Terriglobus roseus: one gene and its partner. The protein of the gene in region 1 interacts with the protein of each later gene in a pairwise test. Links are inferred from orthologs where the notes say so. Each region holds a gene or a part of one and is shown in the gene's direction. Other genes may lie near its edges.

What was found. The genes of interacting proteins can lie anywhere in the genome.
Region 2: the proteins of BLT38_RS03405 (region 1) and priA interact in binary tests that used the Escherichia coli proteins (3 or more experiments, as listed by UniProt). The link is inferred for Terriglobus roseus from one-to-one orthologs.

What each region holds. Positions count from the first base shown.
Region 1 is NZ_LT629690.1:746,372-750,821, forward strand. What follows is about bases 1,062-3,784. They hold BLT38_RS03405 (single-stranded DNA-binding protein), read left to right. Parts: upstream 1,062-2,037; coding sequence 2,038-2,532; downstream 2,533-3,784. Other genes in these bases: aroE (shikimate dehydrogenase), read right to left, coding at 1,062-1,956; cyaY (iron donor protein CyaY), read left to right, coding at 2,619-2,945; pgeF (peptidoglycan editing factor PgeF), read right to left, coding at 3,018-3,784. In the rest of the region: BLT38_RS03395 (vitamin K epoxide reductase family protein), read right to left, coding at 1-334; more of aroE, read right to left, coding at 439-1,061; more of pgeF, read right to left, coding at 3,785-4,121; BLT38_RS03420 (hypothetical protein), read right to left, coding at 4,134-4,388; BLT38_RS03425 (DUF420 domain-containing protein), read right to left, coding at 4,385-4,450. UniProt on the Escherichia coli protein: Plays an important role in DNA replication, recombination and repair. Binds to ssDNA and to an array of partner proteins to recruit them to their sites of action during DNA metabolism. Acts as a sliding platform that migrates on DNA via reptation.
Region 2 is NZ_LT629690.1:1,382,229-1,386,178, forward strand. What follows is about bases 1-3,087. They hold priA (replication restart helicase PriA), read left to right. Parts: upstream 1-347; coding sequence 348-2,828; downstream 2,829-3,087. Other genes in these bases: BLT38_RS05930 (GNAT family N-acetyltransferase), read left to right, coding at 1-37; BLT38_RS05945 (HU family DNA-binding protein), read right to left, coding at 2,836-3,087. Outside these bases: more of BLT38_RS05945, read right to left, coding at 3,088-3,129; dcd (dCTP deaminase), read left to right, coding at 3,322-3,876; BLT38_RS05955 (response regulator transcription factor), read left to right, coding at 3,873-3,950.

The sequences.
Region 1 (4,450 bases):
GATAGGTGAGGATCAGTGCGCAGAAGCAGCCGATCTGTGCGGCTTCAAAGGTGAGGAAGTCGCGGCCCAGGAGCGCGAGGATGGCGATCAGAACGTAGCCGATGATGCCGATGGTGGCGACGGGGATATGGCCCTTGCTGTTGGGGTCTTCATCGAAGCCGCGCGCGGGGAAGACGGCGAAGCGCGAGTGGTTGACGGTGCCGCAGTCCCACTGCTCTGTGACGGCGCAGGGTGGCGCGGCGTTGGGGTCCATCATGTGGACGCGCAGGGCAAGGATGGAGACGACCGTTCCGGCAACGGCGAGCAGGGCAATCAACACGCGAAGAAGACGCATACGCGTTTGACTCTATTCGGAGCAATACGGTGCGGGCAAGGTGCTTCGTACTGTTCTGGACGCTTCGGGTGGTCGAGCTTCGATTGAAATGAGCGGCTTTGTGGTTACGAAAGGGCTTCGACAACGGCCCATTGCATGGCTTCGCGCGGGGCGGGTTCGCCTGTCCATAACGTGAATTGACGGACGCCTTGTTCCACGAACATCTCCACGCCGGGGATGACGTACAGACCGTTGTGCTGCGCGAGTTGCAGTAGCGGTGTTTCGATTGGGTTGTAGACGAGGTCGAAGAAGACTTTGCCGCGCATTTCGTCTGCGGCGATGGGCGCTTCCATCGCCTGATTCTTCATGCCGTAGGGCGTGCTGTTGATGATGGCGTCGAAGGTGTGTGCGGCGAGGTCTTCGCGGCGAATGGCGTGGACGCCGGCTTCTGTTGCGAGGGCTTCTGCTCGTGCGTGGGTGCGGTTCAGCAGGTAGACGTGTGCGCCTGCATCGCGGAGGCCGAAGACGGCAGCGCGTGCTGCTCCACCTGCGCCGAGGATGAGAATCTTTGCGCCCTCGAGGGGAAGTACACGTTGCAATGGACCAACGATGCCGGGGACGTCGGTGTTGTATCCGGCGAAGCCTTCGGTGGTTTTCACGAGGGTGTTGCTGGTCTGCATCTGCTGCACTGCGGTGTCGCTGATTGCGAGGTGCGGCAGGATGGTTTCCTTAAGCGGCATGGTGACGCTGAGGCCGCGGATGTTGAGGCGATCGACCACTGCGAGGAGTTCTGCGGGGATGTCGGTTTCAAGCGGGATGTATACCGCGTTGCGCTTTGCCGTACGGAACGCGGTGTTGTGCATGCACGGTGAGAGCGAGCCCGTGATGGGCAGGCCTGCTACTGCGTAGATCGCGGTTTCCGGTGTGATGGACTCTGCGCGGTAGAGCTCTTGCAGCGTGGAGATGCTGACCTGACCGGGCGCGGTGCCTGCGTTGCCTTCCGGCGAGGCGAAGGTGAAGAGTGAGCCGAAGCGTGGGCCGAGGACGCGTGTGAGTGTGCCGCGGAAGCCCATGCTCATGGCGATGAGTCGGCCATCGGTGCCGTGGGTTTCGAGCAGGTCGATGAGTTGCAGAGCTTCCGTGATGGTTGTCGCGGTGGGGACAATCTTGCGGAAGTCCGGCGCGAAGGGGGCCATGCGATCGAGTTCGGGCGCGAGCGCGGGTGTGCCCTGGAAGTCGTGCCAGGAGAGGATGACTGCGGCGCCGTTGGCGCGGAGCGTGTCGAGCGCTGCGATGCCGAGTTCTTCGGCGGTTTCCGTCTCGATGTCGACGAGCTGGCAGCCTGCTGCTGCGGCTTCTGCGAGGATGTCGATTTGCTGCTGCGCGGTGCCCTGGAAGCCTCCGCCGTAGGGCTGGCGACGACAGGTGGCTACGGCCGTCACTTCAGGATGTTCAGCGAGGAACTTGCGTAGTTGCGGCAGTTGCGCTGCGGGGTCGGGCACGGAATCGAGACGGAACTCGAGGAAACGGCAGTCCGGAAGCGTCTGTTCGGCGAGCGAGAACATTTCCGGGCTGGAGACAGCGACGCAGATGCGTCCGGCGCGTTGGTGCAGGGATTCCGGTGTGATGACGTGCGCAGGCATTTCTAAGCCATGGTACCGGGAGCGGCGGGGCGCGGGTTTCCTTTATACTCGGTCGATAGCAAAAGGGAACGGAGCGGTGTAATGGCTAAGGGCGTAAATAAGGTAATTCTGCTGGGAAATGTAGGCAAAGACCCGGAGATGCGGGCGACCCAAGGCGGCACCGTGGTGGCAAACTTCACGTTGGCTACGGCCGATCGTCAGAAGGACCAGACTGGCAACTGGGTGGATAAGACCGAGTGGCACAACCTGATTGCGTTTGGCCGCACGGCGGAGATTGTTCGCGACTACGTGAAAAAGGGATCGCAGCTCTACATTGAGGGCAAGATCCAGACGCGTTCCTGGGACGACAAGGAAAGCGGCCAGAAGAAGTACCGTACCGAGATCATTGTGAATGACATGTCGCTCCTGGGTGGACGCGCCGGTGGTGAAGGCGGTGGCCAGTATTCTGGCGGTCGCAGCAGCGGCGGTTACAGCCAGGGCGGCGGAAATTACGGCAATACCACCAGCTTCGATCAGCGCACACCGCAGAACGACTTTGCCAATGAAGGCATTACGGACGACGATATCCCGTTCTAAGTGGGTGCGTCAGTTTGCGAGTTAGCGGGGCCTTCGGGCTCCGCTTTCTGCTTTGTGGAAAGGTCTCGTCGTAGACTGTTTTCACCATGGTGGATGAACAGACCTTTCGACGTGATTCCGATACGGCTCTCGAACAGCTTAAGCAGCGCCTGATTGATGGCGAAGACCTGGGCGGCTATGAGACGGAAGAGAACAATGGCGTGTTGAACATCATCTTCGACGCGCCCAAGGCGAAGTTTGTGTTCACTCCGAACACACCGGTGCGACAGATTTGGATTTCCGCGCTCTCGACCAGCTTCAAGCTGGATTGGGCGGAAGGAAAATTTGTGCTGCCGAAGACGGGCGAAGATCTGGATGTGCTCACGGAACGCTTGATCAAAGAGCACACGGACGACGATACGTTCGAGCTGTAATTCTTCTTAAAAAGCAAAATGCGCGAAGTTCCGTGTGAACCATGGAACTCCGCGCACGTGTGTTTTTGAAAGCTACTTTGACATGCCGATGGAGGCCATCATGCGGCCTGTGAAGCCGTCTTCTGCGCGGTGAGAGAAGAAGCGGCCGGTATCGGCTGCGGTGTCTTCTTCGAGCACGCTGATGTTCTTTTCCTTCAGGCCTGCGTCCATGAGTTGGCGGCGGTTAGCCTCCCACAGATTCAGGTGAAGCAGCGGGCCGAGTGGTGAGTGGCCGGGTGCGCGTGCCGTGAGGAAGAGGTTCGGATACTTCTCGCGGATGGGGCCGAGGTCGTAGACGTCTTTGAAGAGCGTGTCGACGTAGGCGAATTGCGATGAGAACTCGTAACGGATGTCTTCGCTGACGGAGTAGCTGCCGGGGCCGATGGATGGGCCGATGGCTGCGATGAGGTCTGCGGGGTCGCTGCCGTACTGGCGGCGCATGGTGCCGATGCCGCGTTCGACGATACGTGCGAGTGTGCCTCGCCAGCCTGCATGGAAGGCACCGATGGCGCGACGCTTGGGGTCGAAGACGAGGACCGGGACACAATCGGCAATTTGCACCGTGAGCAGAACGCCGGGGACGTCGGTGAGCATGGCGTCGGCCTTGTGCTTTGCGGGTGCAAGGAAGTCATCGGTCGCTTCTGTCGACGATGCGATGGTGCGCACGATGGGCGAGTGAAACTGGTGGAGCATGCCGAAGCTGTGGAAGCGGCTGGCCTTGATGCTCTTCAGGTAGCGCGTGCGGTTGGTGCGGACGTTTTCCGGTTCGTCATGCGCGGTAAAGCCGAGGTTCAGGTCGCCCAGATTCTTGGGCAGATGCGGGCGATAGACGCGGGTGACGCCGCCGGTGCGCGTGGAGAAGCCGTGTACGAGCGATTCAGCAGCACTGAGGTTTTCTGCGAAGAGTGGCTTGGGGTTTTCCTTGGGAGTGACGGCGGCTTTTTGGGCGAGGTCTGCCTTTTTGCCCACGAGACGGCGTGCGCCTTCGTTCCACGTGTTGCGGCGGGTGGCGCGGGTGCCGTGGGTGAGGCCGATGGCTCCCAGGATGTCATCGACGGCGGCGATGGCTTCGGGGGACTCCAGATACTCGGCGGTGGGCTTCTTCGTTGCTGCGGGTTTCTTACGTGCTGCGGTCACTGCTTGATTTTACTAGTCGGTGCGGTTGCGGTCGCCGAACCATTTGGCGATGCCCAGCAGCAGGAAAAACGTGCCGGTTGGGATGCAGCCGAGGGCGATGATCAATACCAGCCAGCCGAAGTTGTTCTTGGGCCCGTGAACGGTCATGCCACCGCTGATCCATACGCCAAGGGCGCAGAGGATGCCGACGCTTTCAATGATGGTGGAGACGCGGAGAATGGCGCGGGTGTCCGGGCGGGTGCGGCCTTTGGTTGCAGGAGTACTCATCCGTGAACGACCGCCTGAATGACAGCGACCAGAACGCCGGTGACGGAGACGTAGAGCCAGAT
Region 2 (3,950 bases), 630 kb from region 1 along the record:
TATGAAGATGGAGATGGCGCCACTTTCCGGCGCTTAACGCGAGGCTCCTGCGCTGCTGGAGGATCTATACCTTCAACCTCCTCCGGCACTTCGCGTTTGTATTTCAATGAGTACCGATTCCGAATCTGGCGGCTGATGTACGTACTCAACCCCGCACCTGCACGTGCAAGCTGCCGCATCACCTTTAAATGCAGGCGACCGGTGGCGGCAGGCGTGTACACATACACGTCGCCGCTCCGAAACTGGATGTGCATCGCGTCATTATCAAACGCGTACGCCACGACACCGCTGGCGGCATGTACCTTCCGGTACGGTTGAAACGTCACTTGGCTCATACACTAGAAGATGTGTCTTTCTTCGTAGACGTCGCCTTGCCTGTTCCGTTAGACAGGTCTTTTACATACCGAGTCGACGGTGAGGCGCCTGCCATCGGGGCGCGCGTACTCGTACCCTTCAGCGGACAACGGCTGATGGGCGTAATTCTGCGCGTGCATTCGCAGGAACCCGAAGGTGAATTTGAGGTGAAACCGGTGCAGCAGGTGCTGGACGACGCCTCGCTCCTGCCCGACGATCTGCTGCGCCTGGCGGAATGGATCGCGCAGTATTACGTCGCTCCTTTGGGCGAGGTCCTGCGCGGCATGCTGCCCCTCACTGCGGAAATCCGTCGCGTGTTTCTCTATCGGATTGCCGAACAGGGCCGCCGAGTTCTGTATGAGGGCGCAGAAAAAGGTTCGTCGCGCCGCTCAAAGCTGTCGCCGGAGGAACAAAACCGCGAATACGCCGTACTCAACGCGCTGGAAAGCGGCAACGCACTGAAGCTTGCCCAACTTCGTTCCGCCACAGGAGCAGGGAAGGCGCTGCTGGAAGGCATGGTGCGCAAGCGTTGGCTCTCGCGAGAAGTTGAGGCCGACGAGCGTGATGCACGCCGCACCGAACGCGTCGCTGTCCTCGTGGAAGACGCGCGCCTCCCCAAACTGAATGACAACCAGATGCGCATCCTCGCGGAACTCACCGCGGTCGGCGGTCGCATGCCGGTGCGCCATCTGCGCGACCTTCCTGTGCCCGATTCCACGCTGACCACGCTCGTACGCCGAGGTCTGGTCGTCATTGAAGACGAGCCACTCGCATTCCATCTCGGCGGCGTGCATGCCGAAGGCAAAAAACACGCGCACGAACATGCCTTGAACGAAACACAGATGGAAGCCCTCGCCTCCATCGCAGCATCGCTCGCGGAAGGCAGCTTCAAGCCGCATCTGCTTTATGGAGTCACTGGCAGCGGCAAAACAGCGGTGTACTTCGCAGCCATGCAACGAGTCCTGGCCACCGGCAAAGCCGCCCTGTTGCTGGTGCCTGAGATCGGCCTCACGCCCGCCATGGCCGGGCAGATGTACGCAGCCTTCGGTGATGAAGTGGCTTTGCTGCACTCGCAGCTTTCGCCAGACGAACGCGCCGAACAGTGGCACCGCATCCGTCGAGGTGAAGCACGCGTCGTTGTCGGCACACGCTCCGCAGTCTTCGCGCCCGTGCCATCGCTCGGCCTCATCATCGTCGATGAAGAGCACGACTCCAGCTACAAGCAGGAAGAAACCCCGCGCTACCACGGTCGCGACGTGGCCGTCATGCGCGCCAAACTGCTCGACATCCCGGTCATCCTCGGTTCAGCCACACCGTCATTGGAGAGTTGGAACAACGCACAGACCGGCCGCTACACGCTGCTGAAGATGGAACAGCGCGTAGCCAACCGCCCATTGCCTGAGGTCGAACTCGTCGACATGCGCGCGGAGTTTCAGCAGACCGGCGCAGAACATCTCTTCAGCCGACGCCTCATCGAAGAAACCCAGGCCACACTCGACCGCGGCGAACAAGCCATCATCCTGCTCAACCGCCGCGGTTACAGTTACGTGGTCATGTGCCGTTCCTGCGGCGAAAAGATCGAGTGCGAAAACTGCGCCATCGCCATGACCTTCCACAAGCCGGTTCACGGCACGGACCTTCACGCTGAACCCGGCGAACGCCTCGAATGCCACTACTGCGGCTTCCGTCGTAACGTGCCCAAGGCCTGCCCCAAATGTTCCAGCGAGCACCTCTATTACATGGGCGCAGGCTCGCAGCAAGGCGAAGAGCGTTTGCAGGAAATCTTTCCCTCCGCACGCATCGGCCGCATGGATCGCGACACCGTCCGCGGACGCGGCGACGTGGAACGCCTCCTCCAACGCCTCCACTCCGGCGAGATCAACCTGCTCGTAGGCACGCAAATGATCGCCAAGGGCCATGACATCCACGGCGTCACCACCGTCGGAGTCGTAGGTTGCGACCATGCGCTCGGCATGCCGGACTTCCGCGCCGCAGAGCGTGTCTTCCAACTACTCACCCAGGTCAGCGGACGCGCCGGTCGAGGCGAAAAGCCGGGCCGCGTTCTGGTGCAGAGCTATCACGTGGACCATTACGCCGTCCGTTGCGCCGCCGCGCACGACTATGAAGGCTTCGTGCGCCGGGAAATGCAGTTCCGCCGCCCGTTCTTTTACCCGCCCTTCGGCGTCCTGACCAACGTATTGATCCAGTCGCAGGACATGGGCGAGGCGATGCGGTGGAGCGGGGAACTGGGCCGCTGGTTCAATACCGCATCCGTGCCGGGCGTAAGGATGCTCGGCCCTGCGGCAGCGCCGGTCTCACGCCTGAAGCGGATCTACCGATATCACCTGCTGCTCAAAGCGCAGAGGCGCAGCGACCTGCAGGCTGGTCTGCGCAACATGCTGCGCCACGCGGAATACAAGGGCATCCCGCGCAACGCCATCATTGTGGATGTCGATGCGATCAGTTTGATGTGAAGAGGAGCTACTCGGCTTTAGCTGCCAGTGGCTTATCCAATTCCTGCAGGTCTTTGCCAGGCTTGAATCGCACGGCGCGGCCGGGCTCAATGTCCACTTCGGTTCCGGTGCGTGGATTACGTCCGATACCAGTTTTCCGAGGTTTCACTGTGAAGACGCCGAAACCGCGAAGTTCGATGCGGTCACCAGCGGTAAGCGCTTTTTTCACGCCCTTCAAAATGTCTTCCACTGCCTGTTCGGCACGTGTTCTCGGTAGACCGGTACGGTCGACGACTCGCTGAATCAGGTCCTGCTTGATCACGGATTTGCTTTCCCTTCCAGTGTCGGAGCGGCCATGGGCAACCGGCGCATTGTCATGATGTTAGGAAGGCCTTTGGCCCCTGTCAACATTCTCCTGAATCCTTTGTCGACAAAAAAGATCAAAGCGCCCGATTGTCGTAAGATGACACAAACAGCAGAGTTACGCATGGCGTACCCTCGCGGCAGGAGTGCAATGTCGATCAAGAGCGATAAGTGGATCCGGGAGCAGGCAACAAAGCATGGCATGATTGAGCCGTTCAGCGAGAAGCAGGTCAGCAAGGGCTGCATCTCTTACGGGCTCTCGTCCTATGGTTACGATCTGCGCGTGTCCAACGAATTCAAAATCTTCACCAACGTGAACAGCGCCATCATCGACCCCAAGGCGTTCGACGAGCGTTCTTTCGTCACGGTGGAAGCAGATAGCGTGATCGTTCCTCCCAACTCCTTTGCACTCGCCCGTTCCATTGAATACTTCCGCATCCCCCGCGATGTCCTCACAATCTGCGTCGGCAAGTCGACCTATGCTCGCTGCGGCATCATCGTGAACGTCACGCCGTTCGAACCGGAATGGGAAGGCTACGTCACCCTCGAAATCTCCAACACCACACCGCTTCCGGCAAAGGTCTATGCAAACGAAGGCCTCTGCCAGATTCTCTTCTTCCAGTCGGACGAAGTGTGTGAAACCAGCTACGCGGACCGTTCTGGAAAGTATCAGAGGCAGCAGGGAATTGTGCTGCCGAAACTGTGACTACGTCCGGCCAATCGGTGAGCGGTAGGCTGCGCATCGGTGTGGTCAGTAGCGATGCTTTGCGCATCGAAGGT